4 regions of the Mesorhizobium sp. USDA 3734 genome follow, and region 4 is predicted to be linked to each of the others. Evidence: riboswitches for the same ligand, from Rfam matches in the RefSeq annotation. Region 4 holds a riboswitch; each other region holds the start of a gene.
The links. Region 4 has a riboswitch for cobalamin ahead of ACZ89F_RS17590 (DUF1636 family protein). Riboswitches for the same ligand answer to the same signal wherever they lie in the genome.

Region 1: it holds a riboswitch for cobalamin, as region 4 does, so the genes downstream of both, ACZ89F_RS11175 (DUF1636 family protein) here and ACZ89F_RS17590 (DUF1636 family protein) in region 4, are expected to answer to the same signal.
Region 2: it holds a riboswitch for cobalamin, as region 4 does, so the genes downstream of both, ACZ89F_RS11345 (CbtB domain-containing protein) here and ACZ89F_RS17590 (DUF1636 family protein) in region 4, are expected to answer to the same signal.
Region 3: it holds a riboswitch for cobalamin, as region 4 does, so the genes downstream of both, ACZ89F_RS30000 (aromatic ring-hydroxylating oxygenase subunit alpha) here and ACZ89F_RS17590 (DUF1636 family protein) in region 4, are expected to answer to the same signal.

The regions. Positions count from the first base shown of each region.
Region 1 is NZ_JBWCCW010000001.1:2,341,987-2,346,159, forward strand. It holds gene ACZ89F_RS11165 (cobaltochelatase subunit CobN) at 1-766, opposite strand, end outside; gene cobW (cobalamin biosynthesis protein CobW) at 785-1,822, opposite strand; gene ACZ89F_RS11175 (DUF1636 family protein) at 1,825-2,253, opposite strand; cobalamin riboswitch at 2,293-2,495, opposite strand; gene ACZ89F_RS11180 (winged helix-turn-helix domain-containing protein) at 2,525-3,724, opposite strand; gene ACZ89F_RS11185 (NADH-quinone oxidoreductase subunit A) at 4,056-4,173, shown strand, end outside.
Region 2 is NZ_JBWCCW010000001.1:2,379,234-2,383,406, forward strand. It holds gene ACZ89F_RS11335 (MFS transporter) at 1-774, shown strand, start outside; gene ACZ89F_RS11340 (aromatic ring-hydroxylating oxygenase subunit alpha) at 914-2,089, opposite strand; cobalamin riboswitch at 2,229-2,425, shown strand; gene ACZ89F_RS11345 (CbtB domain-containing protein) at 2,462-2,641, shown strand; gene ACZ89F_RS11350 (CbtA family protein) at 2,657-3,463, shown strand; gene cobU (bifunctional adenosylcobinamide kinase/adenosylcobinamide-phosphate guanylyltransferase) at 3,456-3,971, shown strand; gene cobO (cob(I)yrinic acid a,c-diamide adenosyltransferase) at 3,973-4,173, shown strand, end outside.
Region 3 is NZ_JBWCCW010000001.1:6,288,522-6,292,694, forward strand. It holds gene ACZ89F_RS29980 (DUF680 domain-containing protein) at 1-51, opposite strand, end outside; gene ACZ89F_RS29985 (DUF680 domain-containing protein) at 123-323, opposite strand; gene ACZ89F_RS29990 (DUF680 domain-containing protein) at 394-606, opposite strand; gene ACZ89F_RS29995 (DUF680 domain-containing protein) at 678-878, opposite strand; cobalamin riboswitch at 1,382-1,583, shown strand; gene ACZ89F_RS30000 (aromatic ring-hydroxylating oxygenase subunit alpha) at 1,697-2,944, shown strand; gene ACZ89F_RS30005 (FAD-binding oxidoreductase) at 2,976-4,076, shown strand; gene ACZ89F_RS30010 (PqqD family peptide modification chaperone) at 4,168-4,173, shown strand, end outside.
Region 4 is NZ_JBWCCW010000001.1:3,586,573-3,590,745, forward strand. It holds gene ACZ89F_RS17575 (FecCD family ABC transporter permease) at 1-188, opposite strand, end outside; gene ACZ89F_RS17580 (ABC transporter substrate-binding protein) at 218-1,165, opposite strand; gene ACZ89F_RS17585 (ABC transporter ATP-binding protein) at 1,208-1,999, opposite strand; gene ACZ89F_RS17590 (DUF1636 family protein) at 1,996-2,475, opposite strand; cobalamin riboswitch at 2,483-2,689, opposite strand; gene ACZ89F_RS17595 (HYR domain-containing protein) at 2,918-4,173, opposite strand, start outside.

The sequences.
Region 1 (4,173 bases), 1.2 Mb from region 4:
CATCGATGGGCGCGACATCAGCGGCGAGCAGCATCGAGCGGTAGAACAGGATCGGCACGACCTTTCCCTCCCCCTCGAGGGGAGGGTGGCCCGCAGGGCCGGGTGGGGTCGGTACGACCGGACTCGACGTCTCTTCAAGCCGGCGCACTTCGGAGGGGACCCCACCCCCGGCCTGCGGCCGGACCCTCCCCTCGAGGGGGAGGGGGACGACGCCGCGGCCGGGGTCGTAGTAACCGGCTTTCGGCACAGCGACCGGCTCTTCGACGGCCGCATCCTGTCCCGTCAGCCGCGCCAACCTCCGCACCAGCGCATTCATATTCGCCGGGCCGCCCTCGCGGAAATAGTCGAGCAGGCCGTCCAACTCCTCGCGCGGCAATGTCGAGGCTTCGATCAGGCGCAGATCCTCGTCATGGCTCTCGCCGGGCAGCAGCGCCAGTTTTATGCCGCGCTCTCGGGCGGTCGAGGCGAGCTGGTCGCAGCCGTAGCGCCACCAGTCGTAGCCGCCGAGGATGCGCACGAGGATGATTTTGGCGTGGCGGGCGACACTGTCGATCCAGAGGTCGACGGACATGGGGTGGCGCAGGTCGCGCAGGGCGGCCAGCCGCATCGAGGGCAGGCGGGCGGCATCGGCCTTCCACGCCGCCGCCAGTCCGGCGAGGTCGCTGTCGGTGAAGGACAGGGCCACGATATCCGCCGGCGTCTGCCGCAGATCGACCGGCTCGGCGAGGTCGTCGAGCGAGGCGGATGTCGTGGTGAGGATGTGCATCGCGACCCGTGTCCGAAATCAGCCGGCGAGTATACGCTCGATCGCCGGGCGGTTCAGCCCCTTCAGGCCGATGACGACGAGGCGCGAGCGGCGGTCGTCCTGCGCCGTCCAGGCGCGGTCATAGTAATGGTTGACGCGCGGCCCGACCGCCTGCAGCAAGAGCCGCATCGGCTTGCCGCCGACCTCGACGAAGCCTTTCACGCGCAGCACATTTTCTTCTTCGGCGACGGTGGCGACGCGTTTTGCCAGATCATCGGGATTGGCGATCGAGGCAATGTCGACGATGAAGGTGTCGAAGTCGTCATGCTCATGGTCGAAGGCGCCGTCATGATGGGACTTGCGGTTCTCGATGTCGTCCTCGACGGCCAGACCGAGCCCGAGCAACACGGAGGGATCGACCTTGCCATGCGACGTCGGCACGATCTTAACCGCGCGGGCGGAGTGTTCGTTGATGATGGCGTTGGCGCGAGCGGTGCCAGCGGCGTCCATCAGGTCGCTCTTCGACAGGATGATCAGGTCAGCGCAGGCAATCTGGTCCTCGAACACTTCTTCCACCGGGTCGTCGTGATCAAGCGTCTCGTCCTCAGCGCGCTGCGCCTGCAAGGCGTCCATGTCGTTGGCGACGCGGCCCTCGGCCAATGCCGGGCCGTCGACCACAGCGATGACGCCGTCGACGGTCACCCGGCTTTTCACGCTCGGCCACTGGAAAGCCTGGACCAGCGGCTTGGGCAGAGCCAGGCCCGAGGTCTCGATCAGAATGTGGTCGACCCTCGGCGTCAGCGCGAGTATCTGGTCAAGCGCCGGGACGAAGTCGTCGGCGACGGTGCAGCAGATGCAGCCATTGGCCAGTTCGACGATGTTTTCCTCCGGGCAGGTGTCGATGCCGCAGCCCTTCAGGATCTCGCCATCGATGCCGATGTCGCCGAATTCGTTGACGATGATGGCAATACGCTTGCCACCGGCGTTTTCCAGCAGATGGCGGACCAGCGTCGTCTTGCCGGCGCCGAGGAAGCCGGTGACGACGGTGCAGGGAACACGGGATACGGAGGCGGTCATGGTCAGTCCTTCAGCATGTCGAGGGGAGGGATGCGGGCAACGAGGCCACGCTTCAGGCTATCGGGTCGGCCGCGCCACGGAATCAGGCCATCGGTCGAGGTGGCGAAGAGTTTGGCGCCGGTGACGAGGTCGGCGCCGCTGGTCGCGGTCAGGTCGCCGAAGACATAGCTCCAGCAACCGTCGCGCAGGATGGCGGCACTCAGGCGCCGCTTGCAATTGCCAAGGCATTCGACGCTGCGGATGCGGATGTCTTCGCCAGATGCAGCGCGGCGCGTGTCGTCCGCCAGCAATTCGCCGGCGCGGGGATGGGCGTCGGAGCCTGTCTCGTCGCGGCAGGAGGCGCAGACGATGACGGTGACGCCGGCCAAGGCATCATCATGGCCGGACGATATATCCGCTGTGCCAGCCGAAAAACTGCTGTCGTGGTCCAAAAATCGGGCTCCTTGCCCGGAAACCCGCCGGGCGATCGGATTCTACAGTCGCAGACGGCAGGTCTCCTGGCTCGCGGGTCATCGCCTTGGTAGCCGCCTTCCCGGGAACTCCCAGTGGCTTTCGGCCTTGGCTCTTCGCTTACAGTTGCGGGGACAGCCGCGGATTTGGGATTTTGTCCCGCACCGCATTCCCTCTTGGCTCCTCTCGTTGAAGAGAAGAGACCGTCTGGAACGGATTTAGGCTTTTGCGGGCAGCGGTGTCAACGCGAGCTTACGACACGGTCAGGTCGGCCAGCGCCGGACCCAAATCACCGGCGGGCGTCGCTTCGATGCGTTCGAGGCCGAGCCAGCCCTGCATCTGCTTCAATTCCTCGAACAGCTGAGCGGCGGTTTCAGGCGGCGCGCCAGACTCGGCATAGGCCGCATGGACCCGCAGCACGCTTGCCGGGCGGTCTGCCTTGAGGTCGACGCGCGCGACGATCCTGTCGCCGAGCAGGAAGGGCAGGACGTAGTAGCCATATTGCCGCTTGTCGGCAGGGGTATAGATCTCGATGCGGTAGTGGAAATCGAACAGGCGCTCGGTGCGCGAGCGTTCGAAGACGACCGGATCGAACGGCGCCAGCAGGGCGCGGGCCTCGACCTTGCGTGGCAGACGGGCGTCTTTATGAAGATAAGCCGGCTTGTCCCAGCCTTCGACGCGCACCGGCAGCAGTTCGCCTGTTTCGACCAGTTCCTCCAGTCGGCCTTTCATATCGGCCGGCGACAGGCGGAAATAGTCGCGCAAATCGCCTGATGTCGCCACGCCGTGGGCGCGGGCGGAAATGCGCAGCAATTCGCGGTGCGCGTCCTCGGCCGCAGGCACCGGCAGATCGAGGATCGCCTGCGGCAACACGCGTTCAGGCAGGTCATAGAAGCGTTCGAAGCCGCGCCGGTGCGCCGTGGTGATGCGCCCGGCCCAGAACAGCCATTCGAAGGCATGCTTGGCATGGCTCCAGCCCCACCAGCCGCCCGAACCTTTCTGGCCTTCCAGCGCGGAAGCGGCGATCGGGCCGCGCTCGGCGACCTGGCGGTAGATCTCTTCGATATAGGCGGCGTGTTCGCGGCCCCATTTGGCCAGCCCCAGATACATCTCGTCACCGCGCTCGGCGCGCTGCATGCGCCAGCGCATCAGCGGGTAGGTCTCGACCGGCAGGAAGGAGGCCTCGTGCGCCCAATATTCGAACACCGTGCGCTTGCGCGTCATGGCCGCGTTGTCGAGCAAGGCGAGCGGGTAGGGGCCTAGGCGTGAATAGAGCGGCATATAATGAGCGCGCACCACCGCACTGACGGAATCGATCTGCAACAGGCCGGTGCGGGAGAGCGTGCGGGCAAAATGCCGGCGGTCCGGCGTGCCGGTCGGGCGGGGATCGAGGAACCCCTGGGCGGCAAGCGCAATGCGCCGGGCCATGGGGAGCGAGATCTTTTCCTTCATGCAGGCATCACTTTGAAGTGTTTTGACCGAGGGTCGGATGGATGATTCCGGGCCATGCTAGCAGGGTTTTGGCGGCAACCATGTCAGGAGAGAAAAGTGGAGTAAAAAGCGAAGGAAATCAAACAAGAGCGGATCGGACCAGTTTCCCCGGATATGCCGTCCAGGTCAGTGTTTTGAACAAGGTTTGACTTGCTTCGCTGGAAGTGCTGCGCTAACCCTCGCCGCGTTGCAGCATAGGCCCTTAAAACGGTTCAGCGGTTAAACTGTCACGCTTCCGCATTAGGGTCCGGTGCTGTAATCAAAGTGGATTGGCGCCAACGGAAAGCCGAGCATGAACGCACTCTTGAGCTCATACCTGCCCATCGTCCTGTTCATAGGCGTGGCGCTGGTTGTCGGCCTGGCGCTGCTGGCCGCACCCTTCCTGGTGGCCTACCGCAATCCCGATCCCG
Region 2 (4,173 bases), 1.2 Mb from region 4:
TCGCTGCGCATGGCGTGGTCGATGCTGGCCTGGACCGGTGGGCCGACGCTCGGCATCTTCCTCTACACGCGCTTCGGCATCTATGCCGCGCATGGCGCGGTGGCGGTGTTCGCGTTTGCCCTGCTGGCGCTGTTCTGGACCTATCGGCTCGGCGACAACCCGTCGATCCGTCCGGGCAAGACGCGACCGGCCAACCCGCTCGCCAATATAGGCCGCTTCATCGCCCAGCCCAGGCTGCGGCTGGCCTGGCTGATCGCCTTCGGCCGCTCTTGTTTCTGGACGACGTTCTTCGTCTATGGGCCGCTGTTCATGGTGATCACCGGCGAGGGCAAGCTGGCCGGTGGCCTGCTGGTTTCGGCCGGCAACGCGCTTTTGTTCATGGCCATTTTCTGGGGCAAGGCAGGAAAGCGCTTTGGCGGCCGCAGGACCATGACATTCGCCTATTTCGCCATATCGGCCATGCTGCTGGCGGCGGGCCTCGTCGGCGAAACCGTGCCGCTGCTCACCGGCGCCTTCCTGCTTGGCGGCGCCTTCTTCACCATTGCACTCGACGCACTCGGCTCGACCGCCTTCATGCGCTCGGTGCGCTCCTATGAAAGATCGCAGATGGCGGCGGTCTATCGCACCTATCTCGATTTTTCCGAACTGACGCCGCCGCTGGTCTATTCCGTGGTGCTGGCCTTCTTCGGGCTCGGCTCGGTGTTCGTCACGCTCGGCCTGCTGGCGGCAGTCTGTGGCTTTGTGACCTGGCGTTATCTGCCGAAATCGCTTTAGTCGACCTTGATAATTCTACTCCGGCGGACATCTGTCGCGATTTTCTCCGCTTCCGGTGCTCACGGACCCAAAAGTCCGCTGCGCTCCGGTTCTCGAAAACCACTCCATATGCCTCGTCGGAGCGAATTCTGAAGGCCGACTAGGTGGTTGCCTTGCGTACTGCGTGGCGCTCGCACACCCAGTTGTGGAAGCGGTGCAGGTCGTATTCCTCGGGCATCAGCACGCCGGCTTGGTGGCGCATCGAGCGCAGGCCTCTCTGATTGACCTCGCAGATATCAGCGTCCTCCTCCAGCACCTGCGTGCCGAAGGCGACGATGTTGTCGATGTCGGTCGTGGCGAGCGCTTCGGGCGCGAACAGCCACTCCGCGACAAGCTCGGTCTGCTCGGGGCCGAGCGGCACCAGCCGCACCGTCCTGACATAGTCGACATGGCCGACGACGAACATCGACGGCAGGCTGGTGGCGTATGTCTGGCCCGCAGTGCGCTCGGCCGGTGTCAAGCTCGAGAAGACCGGCCCATGCGCCTGGCCGTCGCGCGACCAGGTTTCGGCGCCGGCGCGCAGGCCGCCGGAAAACTCCGGCGCGTCATTGTCGGCATGGCGAACCCATTCGGGATCGTCGTGACGGCCCATCAGGCCGCGGCCATAGATCGGCACCAGCCGCGACAGGTCCTTGTGGACGCCTGGGCAATGCAGGCACTCGTTGAAGTTTTCCCAAAAAATCTTCCAGTTGCAGTTCATCACCTTGCGCAGCACGTGGCCGCTCACCAGCGTCTCCAGCGGCCAATTGCCGAGATCGCCGGAGGCGGGATCGAAGGATGTTTGCGCCGAGCCGGCGGCGTCCTCCTGCAGGTTGACGAAAACGAAGCCGCGCCACACCGAGAGTGCTACCCGATAAAGCGGATGGTCGGCCTTGTCGAAGCCTTCAGGCAGCGATTTCGACGGCACACGCACGAGGTCGCCACGCAACGAGTAGGACCAGGCGTGGTAGGGACAGGTGATCAGCCGCGCCTTCAGCCGACCTTCGCTTTCCTGGCAGAGCTGCGAGCCGCGATGGCGGCAGGTGTTGTGAAAGGCGCGCAGTTCGCCGGTCTCGTCACGCAGCACGAGGATGTCTTGCGTGCCGATGCGGAATCTGCGGAAAGCCAGTGGTTGCGCAAGGTCGGCCTCGCGGCAGACGAGCAGCCAGCTTCGATACCAGATGGCGTCGAGATCTTCTTGATAGCTGCCTGCATCCCAATAGGCCGAAGACGGCAGCGTCGGTTCGGCCCGGGTCAGGCCATTGTAGGGATCGCGCTCGCTGGCAGTGGGCTGCATGGCTGGCTTCCTCCAAGGATGCCAGCCGACACCCGGCCAGGAAAATTGTCAATTGCGGCACCGGCGGGCCTCGGCTGGTACGACGCATTCGCAATGGTTGTCGGCGGAATTTGGTTTGCCGGAGGCGAGGATTCTGCCTATAGTCGCTGATGTCGTCGGTTCCATTTTGGAGCCAAGAGGGAATGCGGTGCGGGCGAGTTTCGCCCAATGCCGTGGCTGCCCCCGCAACTGTGTGCGGTAGTCCTCTCCATATGCCACTGAAGATTTTTTCTTCGGGAAGGTGGGGAAGGGCGCTGATCCGCGAGCCAGGAGACCTGCCGGCGACAGGAAACTGACTTCGATGCCCTCGGGTGGAGGGCGAAAGGACAAGACATGACTACCGCTTCCGTCTCCCTCGGCGCCGCCGTCTCCTCGCAGTCGCGCTTCATGCAGCTCGCGCTCGCGGCGCTGCTCGGCATCTTCGTCATCGGCTTTGTCGGCTTCTCGCATATCGATGCGGTCCACAATGCAGGCCATGACAATCGCCATTCGATGGCGTTTCCCTGCCACTGACGAGGATCTGACATCATGAATCTGTTTCGCAACGTCGTGTTCATCGCGGCGATCGCCGGGCTCGTGGCTGGCGTCGTTCTCGCCTGCATGCAGGCCTATGCCACCGTGCCGCTCATTCTCAAGGCGGAAGTCTACGAACAGGCCGAAGGCGGCCACAGCCATGACCATGCCGCGGCGCCTGCCGACGCCACCAGCGGCAACGCGATGAGCTCGGCCGCACCGGCGACAAACACCATGAGCGCCGCCACGCCGGCACCGGCGGAAGCGGCGGCTCCCGCTGAGGACGAGGGCTGGGCGCCGGCCGACGGCTTCGAGCGTTTTGCCTTCAACGTCGTTTCCAATGTCGTCACCGGCATCGGTTTCGCGCTGATCCTGGTCGCGGTTTCCGAATTCGCCGGTGGCATCGGTGGTTGGCGTCAGGGCGTGTTCTGGGGCTTGGCCGGCTTTGCCGTGTTCACGCTGGCGCCGGGCCTCGGCCTGCCGCCGGAACTGCCGGCCATGCCGGCGGCCGACCTGACCCAGCGCCAGATCTGGTGGACGGCAACCGTGGTGGCGACCGCCATCGGCCTTGGCCTGATCGCGTTCCGCAAGTCGCTGCCGCTGGCGATCCTGGCCGTGGCGTTGATCGTCGCGCCGCATATTGTCGGCGCGCCGCAGCCCGACAGTTTCGAGACGCCGATCCCTGAAGGCCTGCATCACCAGTTCGTGGTGGCGGTGACGCTGACCAATCTGGTGTTCTGGCTGGTGCTCGGCGCGGTCGTCGGCATGGTGCGTGGCCGCTTCACCGGCACGGCGACCAGCCTGCGCGACAGCTTTGCCTGAAGGCAGGGCCCTGACCTTCCTCATCGGTGGTGCGCGCTCCGGCAAGAGCGCGCACGCCGAAACCCTGGCGACGGGTTTGCCGCCGCCATGGACTTATGTCGCCACGGCGCAAGCCTATGATGACGAGATGCGCGAACGCATTTCGCTGCACCGGTCGCGGCGCGGCGAAGGCTGGACGACCATCGACGCACCGCTCGATCTCGCCGGCGCGCTCGCGGCCTTGCCGGACGACCAGCCGGTGCTTGTCGACTGCCTGACGCTGTGGCTGACCAATCATATGCTGGCCGAACATGATCTCGACCTGGAATGCCGGCGATTGGCGGACGTGCTGTCGCGACCACGCGGACCGTGGTTCGTGGTGTCCAATGAAGTCGGCCAGGGTATCGTACCGGACAATGCACTGGCGCGCCGTTTCCGCGATGCCGCCGGCCGGCTCAACCAGCAGGTCGCTGCCATCGCCGACACGGTGCTGCTGATGGTGGCGGGATTGCCGCTCAAGGTGAAATGACATGACCGACATCGAAGACCGGGACGAAGAACGCCATCGCGCCAAGATGGCCAAGCGCAAGGCCGTGCAGGATGCCGAGGTGGCGAGCAAGACGGTCGAGAAGGGGCTGCTGATCGTCAACACCGGCCCGGGCAAAGGCAAGACGACAGCCGCCTTCGGCCTGGCGCTGCGGATGCTCGGCTACGGCAAGCGCGTCGGCGTC
Region 3 (4,173 bases), 2.7 Mb from region 4:
ACTGCCGGTGATGGCCAGAACGGTGGCGGCAGCAATGAGGATCTTGTTCATTTTAGTCTCCTGAATTTTTCAAGCCTCTCCAGGGCGGCGGGACAGACCCGCCGTCCGCGTGGAGTTGGCTGTTAGTGGCCGAAGAGGTTGCGGTCGCTGCCCTGAGCGGGCGTCTGGGCAACCGGTTCCGACGTCTTGGTGGAGGCCGTGTACGACTGGTCCACCGCGGCTGCGGGCTGGTTGGCGCCATTGGAGCCAAAGTTGTCACTGCCGGCGAAAGCGCTGCCCGAGATGGCCAGAACGGCGGCGGCAGCAATAAGGATCTTGTTCATTTTAGTCTCCTGAATTTTCTGGATTTCGCCAGGACGGCGGGCAGACCCACCGTCAACTGCGAATCCGCTGTTAGTTGTTGCCGAAGAGGTTGCGGTCGCTGCCCTGAACGACGGGCTGCTTCTCAGCCGGAGCCGACTTCTGCTGGACCGAAGCCGTATACGAGCTGTCAACCGAGGTGACGGCAGGCTGGTTGGCGCCATTGGAACCAAAGTTGTCGCTGCCGGCGAAAGCGCTACCCGAGATGGCCAGAACGGCGGCGGTAGCAAGAATAATCTTCTTCATCTTAAGTCTCCTGAATTTTTGGATTTCGCCAGGGCGGCGGGCGAACCCGCCGTCAACTGGTGATTCGGCTGTTAGTGGTTGCCGAAGAGGTTACGGTCGCTACCCTGAGCAGGCGTCTGAGCAGCCGGTTCCGACTTCTTGATCGAAGCGGTGTACGAGCTGTCGACAGCAGTGGCTGCCGGGGCGTTCGAACCATAGTGGTCGCTACCATTAGCGAAGGCGCTGCCGGAAATGGCCAGAAGGGCGGCGGCAGTGAGAATGATCTTTTTCATTTTATGTACTCCAGTATTTTTCCCGTCCGTCTAGCGGCGTGTCTTGGGAGGAAATCGCGTCGTTCGGACAGCCCCGATGTGGTAGGGCCGGTCTGCCTTTTCCAATCACGAAGTTGTTCCATGTGGACCATGAATCCGGCGCTTGAAATTGCGCCCCAGGCTCCCCACGGGATAATTTTTTCTTTATTTATCAGACAGTTATTACATCACGAATATTCACCGCTTAGGCGGTTTTCGAGCCGGCGTTCACACCGTCCTGCACGCACTGTCAACAGAAACGAACCGTTCGGTTCGATTTTAGAGCGAGCTAATAGTCACTTTTCGAAACTGTTAACCTTTTCTGACCCCGATCAGGGGGCGGCTTCGGGGAAGTTGCAGAAGGGAATGACTGCCGCGGAGATAGGGTTTCAGCTTCGCAATCGCCAACCGGAACGTTTCGCATGCGTGTCGCGCCGCATGGATACGATGTCGTTTTCATGCCGATGACGCGCCCGCGATCGTGGTTAGATCATGCCATCTCAGGTGCCGCTTCGTGACGACGAGGCGGAGAATTGGGAAGCCGGTCAGAATCCGGCGCTGCCCCCGCAACGGTGGTGGAGTTCAAGTCGCAACGGGAGACCACTGGGCAACTGCCTGGGAAGGTGTCGCGATGGTCCGCAAGGACAACTCCAGAGCCCGGAAACCAGCCCGAGATTTCTAGACTCGACTGATCGCGGTGGGCGGTCAAGAGGTGGATCGCGCGTGTCCGGCCCATTGCCGACCTGCGTCCAATCCTTCCTCCGTCACCACCAGTTCAGTCCTTAAAGCGAGGACAGGACATGGATATTCGCAACGACATGCTGAGGCTCTTGAACGGCCGCCGGCAAGGCTTTTCGCTAGAGCAGCCCTTCTACACCGATCCGGACTATTTCAAGCTCGACATGGAGCTGATCTGGTATCGCGACTGGCTGTTCATCGGCCATGATTGCGAACTGCCGAAGCCGGGCAGCTACATCACCGTGCAGATCGGCGACTATCCGGTCGTTCTTGTCCGTGACCAGCAAGGCAAGATCAACGCCTTCCACAATTCCTGCCGACATCGCGGCAGCCGCGTCTGCAACACGGAGAAGGGTACGGCGGCAAAGCTCGTCTGTCCCTATCATCAGTGGACCTATGAACTCGACGGCCGCCTGCTGTTTGCCCGTCAGATGGCCGACGGTTTCGACAAAAGCCAGTTCAGCCTGAAGCCGGTCGCCTGCGAGAGCGTCGGCGGCTACATCTTCATCTGCCTGGCCAAGGAGCCGGCTGACTTCGCGCCGATGCGGGCGATGATCGAACCCTATCTTTTGCCGCACCGTTTGCGCGAGGCAAAGATCGCCTTCGAGAGCACGATTATCGAGAAAGGCAATTGGAAGCTGGTCTGGGAGAACAACCGCGAGTGCTACCACTGCGTCGCCAACCACCCTGAGCTGTGCAAGACCTTCCCCGAGGCGCCGACGGTGACCGGCGTCAACGGCGCCGACAGCGACCCCGAGATGGTCGCGCACTGGGCCAAATGCGAGGCATCAGGCCTGCCGAGCAAATTCCGCATCGATCCGGCCGGACAGTATCGCGCCACCCGCGCGCCGCTGCTGCGCGACGCCGTCAGCTACACCATGACCGGCAAGCTGGCGGTGAAGAAGAACCTCTCCGACACTGTCTCCACCGAAGGGATCGGCACCTTGATGCACTATCATTATCCGACGACATGGAACCACATCCTCATCGATCACGCGGTGACGTTCAGGGTGCTGCCGATCAGCGCCACGGAAACGGCGGTGACGACCAAGTGGCTGGTGCACAAGGATGCGGTCGAGGGTGTCGATTACACCATCGAAGACCTCACCCATGTCTGGACCGAGACCAACGACCAGGACCGCCGCATCGTCGAGGAAAACGCCTTCGGCATCCTGTCGCCCGCTTATGAGCCCGGCCCCTATTCGGAGCTGCATGAGGGTGGCGTGATCCAGTTCGTCGAATGGTACGCGTCGTTCATCGGGCCGCGCCTTGCCGAGGGCGGCCGGCCGACGTTGCGCAGCGTCGCCTAGCATAAAACAAAGGGACAAGAGGATGAATGCGATGACGGATCTTGGCCTCTATCGCCATCTCGACCAGATGACGCCGTGGAACGACAGGCTGCAGGTGCTGGAAGTGATCGGCGTCAGCGACGAAGCGCCTGACGTCAAGACCTTCACCTTCCGCTCCGACAACCAGACCTGGTTTCGCTACAAGCCGGGCCAGTTCGTGACGCTTGAACTGCCGACATCAGACGGGCCGCTGATGCGCACCTATACGCTGTCGTCCTCGCCGTCGCGGCCGTTCTCGATCGCGGTGACGGTGAAGGCGCAAGCGGGCAGTGCAGGCACGCGCTGGATGTTCGACCATCTCACGCCGGGCTCGCACGTCAAGGCCTACGGGCCGACCGGCGATTTTTCGCTGCACAGCCACCCGGCGGCCAAGTATCTGTTCATTTCGGCAGGCTCCGGCGTGACGCCGATGATGTCGATGCTGCGCTGGCTGAATGACTGTGCGCCATGGACCGATGTCGGTTTCGTCAACTGCGCGCGCCGCCCGGAGGAGATCATTTTCCGCAAGGAACTCGAACTGCTCGGCAGCCGCATGCCCGGCCTGTCGCTCGGCTTCATGATCGAGGAACGGTCGAGCCGCGAGGGCTGGTTCGGCCATATGGGTCGCATCGATGCGATCCGGCTGCCGCTGCTGGCGCCCGATTTCCGTGAGCGCGAAATCTTCTGCTGCGGCCCCGATCCCTTCATGCGCGCCGTGCGCGGCATGCTGGACTCCGCCGGCTTCGACATGACGAAATACCATCAGGAGAGCTTTGCGGCGCCTGTCGTGGAAGAAATCCCGGCGCCGTTCACCGCGCCGACTGAAAACGGTGCCGCCATTGTCGTCGAAGCCGCGACGCCGATCCGTTTCGCGCTTTCGGATGTCGACGCCGAATGCGTCGCCGGCCAGACCGTGCTGCAGACGGCACGGGCCTCGGGCGTGCGGATTCCCGCCGCATGCGAGTTCGGCCTGTGCGGCACCTGCAAGGTTAGGAAGGTCGCGGGCGACGTCGAGATGAGCCACAATGGCGGCATCCTCGATCACGAAATCGACGACGGTTTTATCCTCGCCTGTTGCTCAAAACCGCTTTCGGCCCTCGAAATCGAGGCGTGATCCGCTTGGAGCCGCCGGTGCACGCTGGCTTGCCAAGAAAGAATCGAGTGTTTACAGGCCTTATAAGCTGAGCGACCGCGCCGACCGACGATTGCTC
Region 4 (4,173 bases):
ATGGCCAGGATCGTGCGCGGCAGCCGCAGGTCGACGACGATCTTGCCGACCGGCCCGGCCACGTCGTGCCCACTGAAGCCAATTGCACGGCCAAGCGCGGCAACGACGTCGGTCAGCGGGATCAGCGTCGAACCATAGGCGATCGACAGCAGAGCGAGAGCGGCGATAGCCGCCGCGCCCACCAGCATGGCCAGTGCGAATGCCGGATGGCGCAAGCTCAAAACGCTTCCGGATGCATCGCCCTGGCAATCTTGCCGATCGCCTCGATATTGGCGGGTCCAGGCGTCAGCTCGGCATAGCGCAGCGCGACGAAGCGCTCGTTCTTGACCGCGTCGGTTTCTTTCATCGCCGGATGCGCCTTCAGGAAATCGAGCAGCTTCTTGTAGCCGCCACCGTCCTGGTAATCGAGCAGGATGAGGAATTGCGGATTGCGCGACGCCACGGTTTCCCAGTCCGTGTTGCCCCAGCTGGTTTCCATGTCGGCCATGATGTTGTCGCCGCCGGCCGCTGATATCATAGCGCTGGGGATGGCGAACTTGCCTGCGGTAAACGGCTTGTCTTCGCCGGAATCATAGAGGAATACCCGCGTACCCTTGCGGTCGCCGACCTTGGCGGTAATGTCGGCGAGCTGCGTCTTCCAGCCCGAAACGAGCTTTTCAGCCTCGGCCTCCTTGCCGAAGATCTTGCCCAGCTTTTCGACGTCGCCGTAGAGCAGGTCCATCGAGGCGGCGGGGCGGCCCTTGTCGAGATGGACGCAGCTTTCCGTCAGCACCAGCGTCTTGATGCCATGCGGGGCAAGCGTATCGGGTGTCACCTCGCCGCCCGGCTTCATGCCGTAATACCAGCCGGCGAAAAAGAAATCGGGCTCGACGGCGACGAGGTTTTCGAGCGTCGGATATTTGGGCGCCAGTTCCGGGATCGAACCCTGCTCGGCCTTGAATTCGGGACCGACCTTGTACCACCCGGTGATGCCGGTCAGGCCGACGATCGACGGCTGCAGTTTCAGCGCGAAGGCCATCTCGGCCATGTTGAGATCGTGGATGACGGCACGCTTCGGCGGCGCGTCGAAGGTCAGCGGCTTGCCGCAGCTGTCGACGGTGACCGGGAAGGCCAGGGCTGTCGAGGCCAGCAGCGAGAAGACGAGCGAAAAAGCGAGGCGTTTCACGGGTGTTGCTCCTTTGTTGAATGGGTCGAATGGGGATTGGCTTCAATCAGAATTGTTACCGGCGCGGTTCGGAACCTCGAACACCGTCAGTTCGCGGTCCTCGGTCGGATGGCGCAGACGCAGAACATCGATGCCGAAAATCTCGCGGATCAGTTGTTGGGTCAGCGCTTCGCGCGGCGCGGCGAGCGCTTGCAGACGGGCATGGTTCATCACCGCCACCCTGGTGGCGAACGGCGCGACCAGTGCCAGATCGTGCAGCACCGCGATCACGGTCATGCTGAAGCCGGCTACGAGTTCGAGCAGTTCGCCGCGGGCGCGCGGGTCGAGATGATTGGTCGGCTCGTCGAGGAACAGGATCTTTGGCTGCTGGGCGATGGCGCGCGCCAGTTGGGCGCGCTGGCGCTCGCCACCCGACAGCGAGCCAATGGTGCGGCCGAGCAGCGGCAGCAGACCGGTCCGGCGCAGCGCATCGACGACAATGTCGCGCTCCTCGCTCCTGCGCCGCAGTCCGGCGTGCGGGACGCGGCCAAGCTCGACATAGTCGATCACCGCCAGCCGTGGATCGGGCTGATCGGTCTGCCCGACCACGGCGATATTCAGTGCCCGTTCGGCAGCGGAAATCCTGTCCAGCCGGCGTCCGGAGAGCTTCACCTCGCCGGAGCTTGGCCGTAGCATGCCCGACAGCATGCGCAGCAGCGTCGTCTTGCCGGCGCCGTTGGGACCAATGATGGCGAGGCGGTCGCCAGCGGCCACCGACAGGCTGACCGCCTGAACCAGGTCCCGCCCATTCGCCACGACGCAGAGGTCACGTGCTTCGAGAAGCGCTACGGTCATCGGCTGCTGCCCGCCAGATTGCCCGAACGGGGGATGCGGGCCAGTGTCTTGCCGGCCAGTCCCGCCGGACGCTGACCGGAACTGCACCAGCCATCGGCGAGCGACGCGTAGAGTTTGGCGAATCGCACGAGGTCGCCGACATCGGCTCGTGCGTCGATGGAGCCGAAGAGATAGGCGGCCTTGCCTTGCGCCTGGAAGGCGACCGTCAGCGGCCGCGCGCAGCCTGCCATGCAGGCCACGCCTTCGACCGCGAAGCCCTGCGCCACCGCCGGCTCGTGCCGGGCCGCAAGCCGGGAGCGCAAGTCAGCACAAAGGTCTTCCCCGGACCTGACCCCGGTCACAAGGTCACGGCAAAGCGTGCACACGATGATGCGATGGATGGAGCTGTCCAACTTTCCGTCACTTTCCAAAACTGGCGACGGAAGGAAGCTGGCGAGCCGGCCGACAAGACCGAGATTCGCGTTTCCTCCCGGCACACCCCGTCCGGTCAACTCAGTGATGGCAGGTCTCCTGGCTCGCGGGTCGTTGCGCCATCCAGCCTTCCCAGCCTTGCCGGCCAGTGGCATTCACGGATTTTGCTCGCCGCTTACAGTTGCGGGGGCAGCCACGGCCTCGATCCCTGGGGATCTCACCGTGTTCCCTTTTCACCCCTCGCCTTTCGACTCGGGGACCATCACCGCCTCAGCGTAGATTTCCCCCAATCGCTTCGCAACGGATTTCTCGGACGGAGTGATGGGCCCCTCATGTGTCAGGGAAACAGACATAGCGCGCTCTCATTATGTAATAACATAACGCTTTAGAAGACGCCGCCTGACGCTGTCAAGCGAAAGCCCTGCCGAGGCCGATCTATCAGCGACAAGGGTTTGTCGATCAGGCGACATTGCTGTCGGCGTTCGATCTTGCGCGCGTGGTCCGGCCTCAGAACTTGTGGCTGAGGCCCAGCTTTCCACCCCAGGCGCTGTAGCTGCTACTGCCGAGGCCGTCATAGAAGGCCGAGGCGTTGACCGACATGCCGTTGCCGGCCGCCAGCTCAAATCCGGTCTCGGCGCGCCCGCGCAGGCCAGTCTCGGCCAGTCCGGGTGCCGCCGTGGCGGCCGTCGCGGTGCTATCCTGCATGAAGGTCCAGATGCCCTGCAGGTCGACGAAAGGCGTCAGCAACAGGCCGCCTTCCAGCTGCAGCGTGGTCGAGATGTTGGGACCGAAGGCGAACTGGCCGGTGCGCACGTCGACCGAGGGCACGTCGATGCCGAGGCCATCGACATAGGCGTCTGTCTTTTCCTCGAACATCGTCACCCGTGCCTCCGGCTTGATCCTCCAACGCTCGATGTCGAAGCTGCCGATCAAGGCCGCGGTGGCCAGCCAGCGTTTCCCGTCGAAACGGTCCTCGAAGGTGCCGAGCGGCGAGATCTGGTTGAACGATTGGCCCCAGCCGACGCGCGTGTCGAGGTAGAAATGGTCGGAGAGCCGCACCGTCGCATAGGGACCGACGAGATAGCCGATGCCCGAGACTGCGGCACCGTCTTTTCCATCCTGGTCCACCCAGTCGACCTGCAGGCCAAGGCCGACCAGCACGCTCGGGGTCAGCAGATAGTCGGCGCCGCTATGGGCGATGCCGAAGCTGCCGTCACCGCCGGCCGAGTTGAAACGGCCGATCGTGCCTTCCGTCCAGACGTCGAAGCGCCTGGCCAGCGGATCGCTCGCCTGCGGGTCGGCAGCGGGTGTGGCGCCGGCGGCGTCGGTCGGTCCGAAAGCGTGCTGGAAGGTCACGCCGGCTGGCGGCAACTGACCCGAGGCCGCATATGCGCTGAGCGGCAGCTGCGCACCCGGCGCGGCCATCATCTGTCGGGCACCAGTTCGCCGATCACTGGCGTCAGCTTGCTGACTGCCATCGTCGCTGCCAGCGGCCTGTGCTCGCTGCATGCTGTAGGCGAAGGTCGTGCGATCGGCCGATATCTGCAGGCCGACAGGCAACTGGCTGCCGCCGATCGGCATGCCAAAGGCCGTCATGCCGCCATTGCCGGTATAGGCGCCGGTCAGCCGCTCGATGCGGCGGTCGATGTCGGGCTGGTTGTTGATGATCACATCGGCCCGGCCCTCGAGGAACGAGCCGATCAGCGCCACCGCCTTGTCGGCGGAATCGCTGGTCGAGATGGTGCAGCTTACCGCGCCGCCCG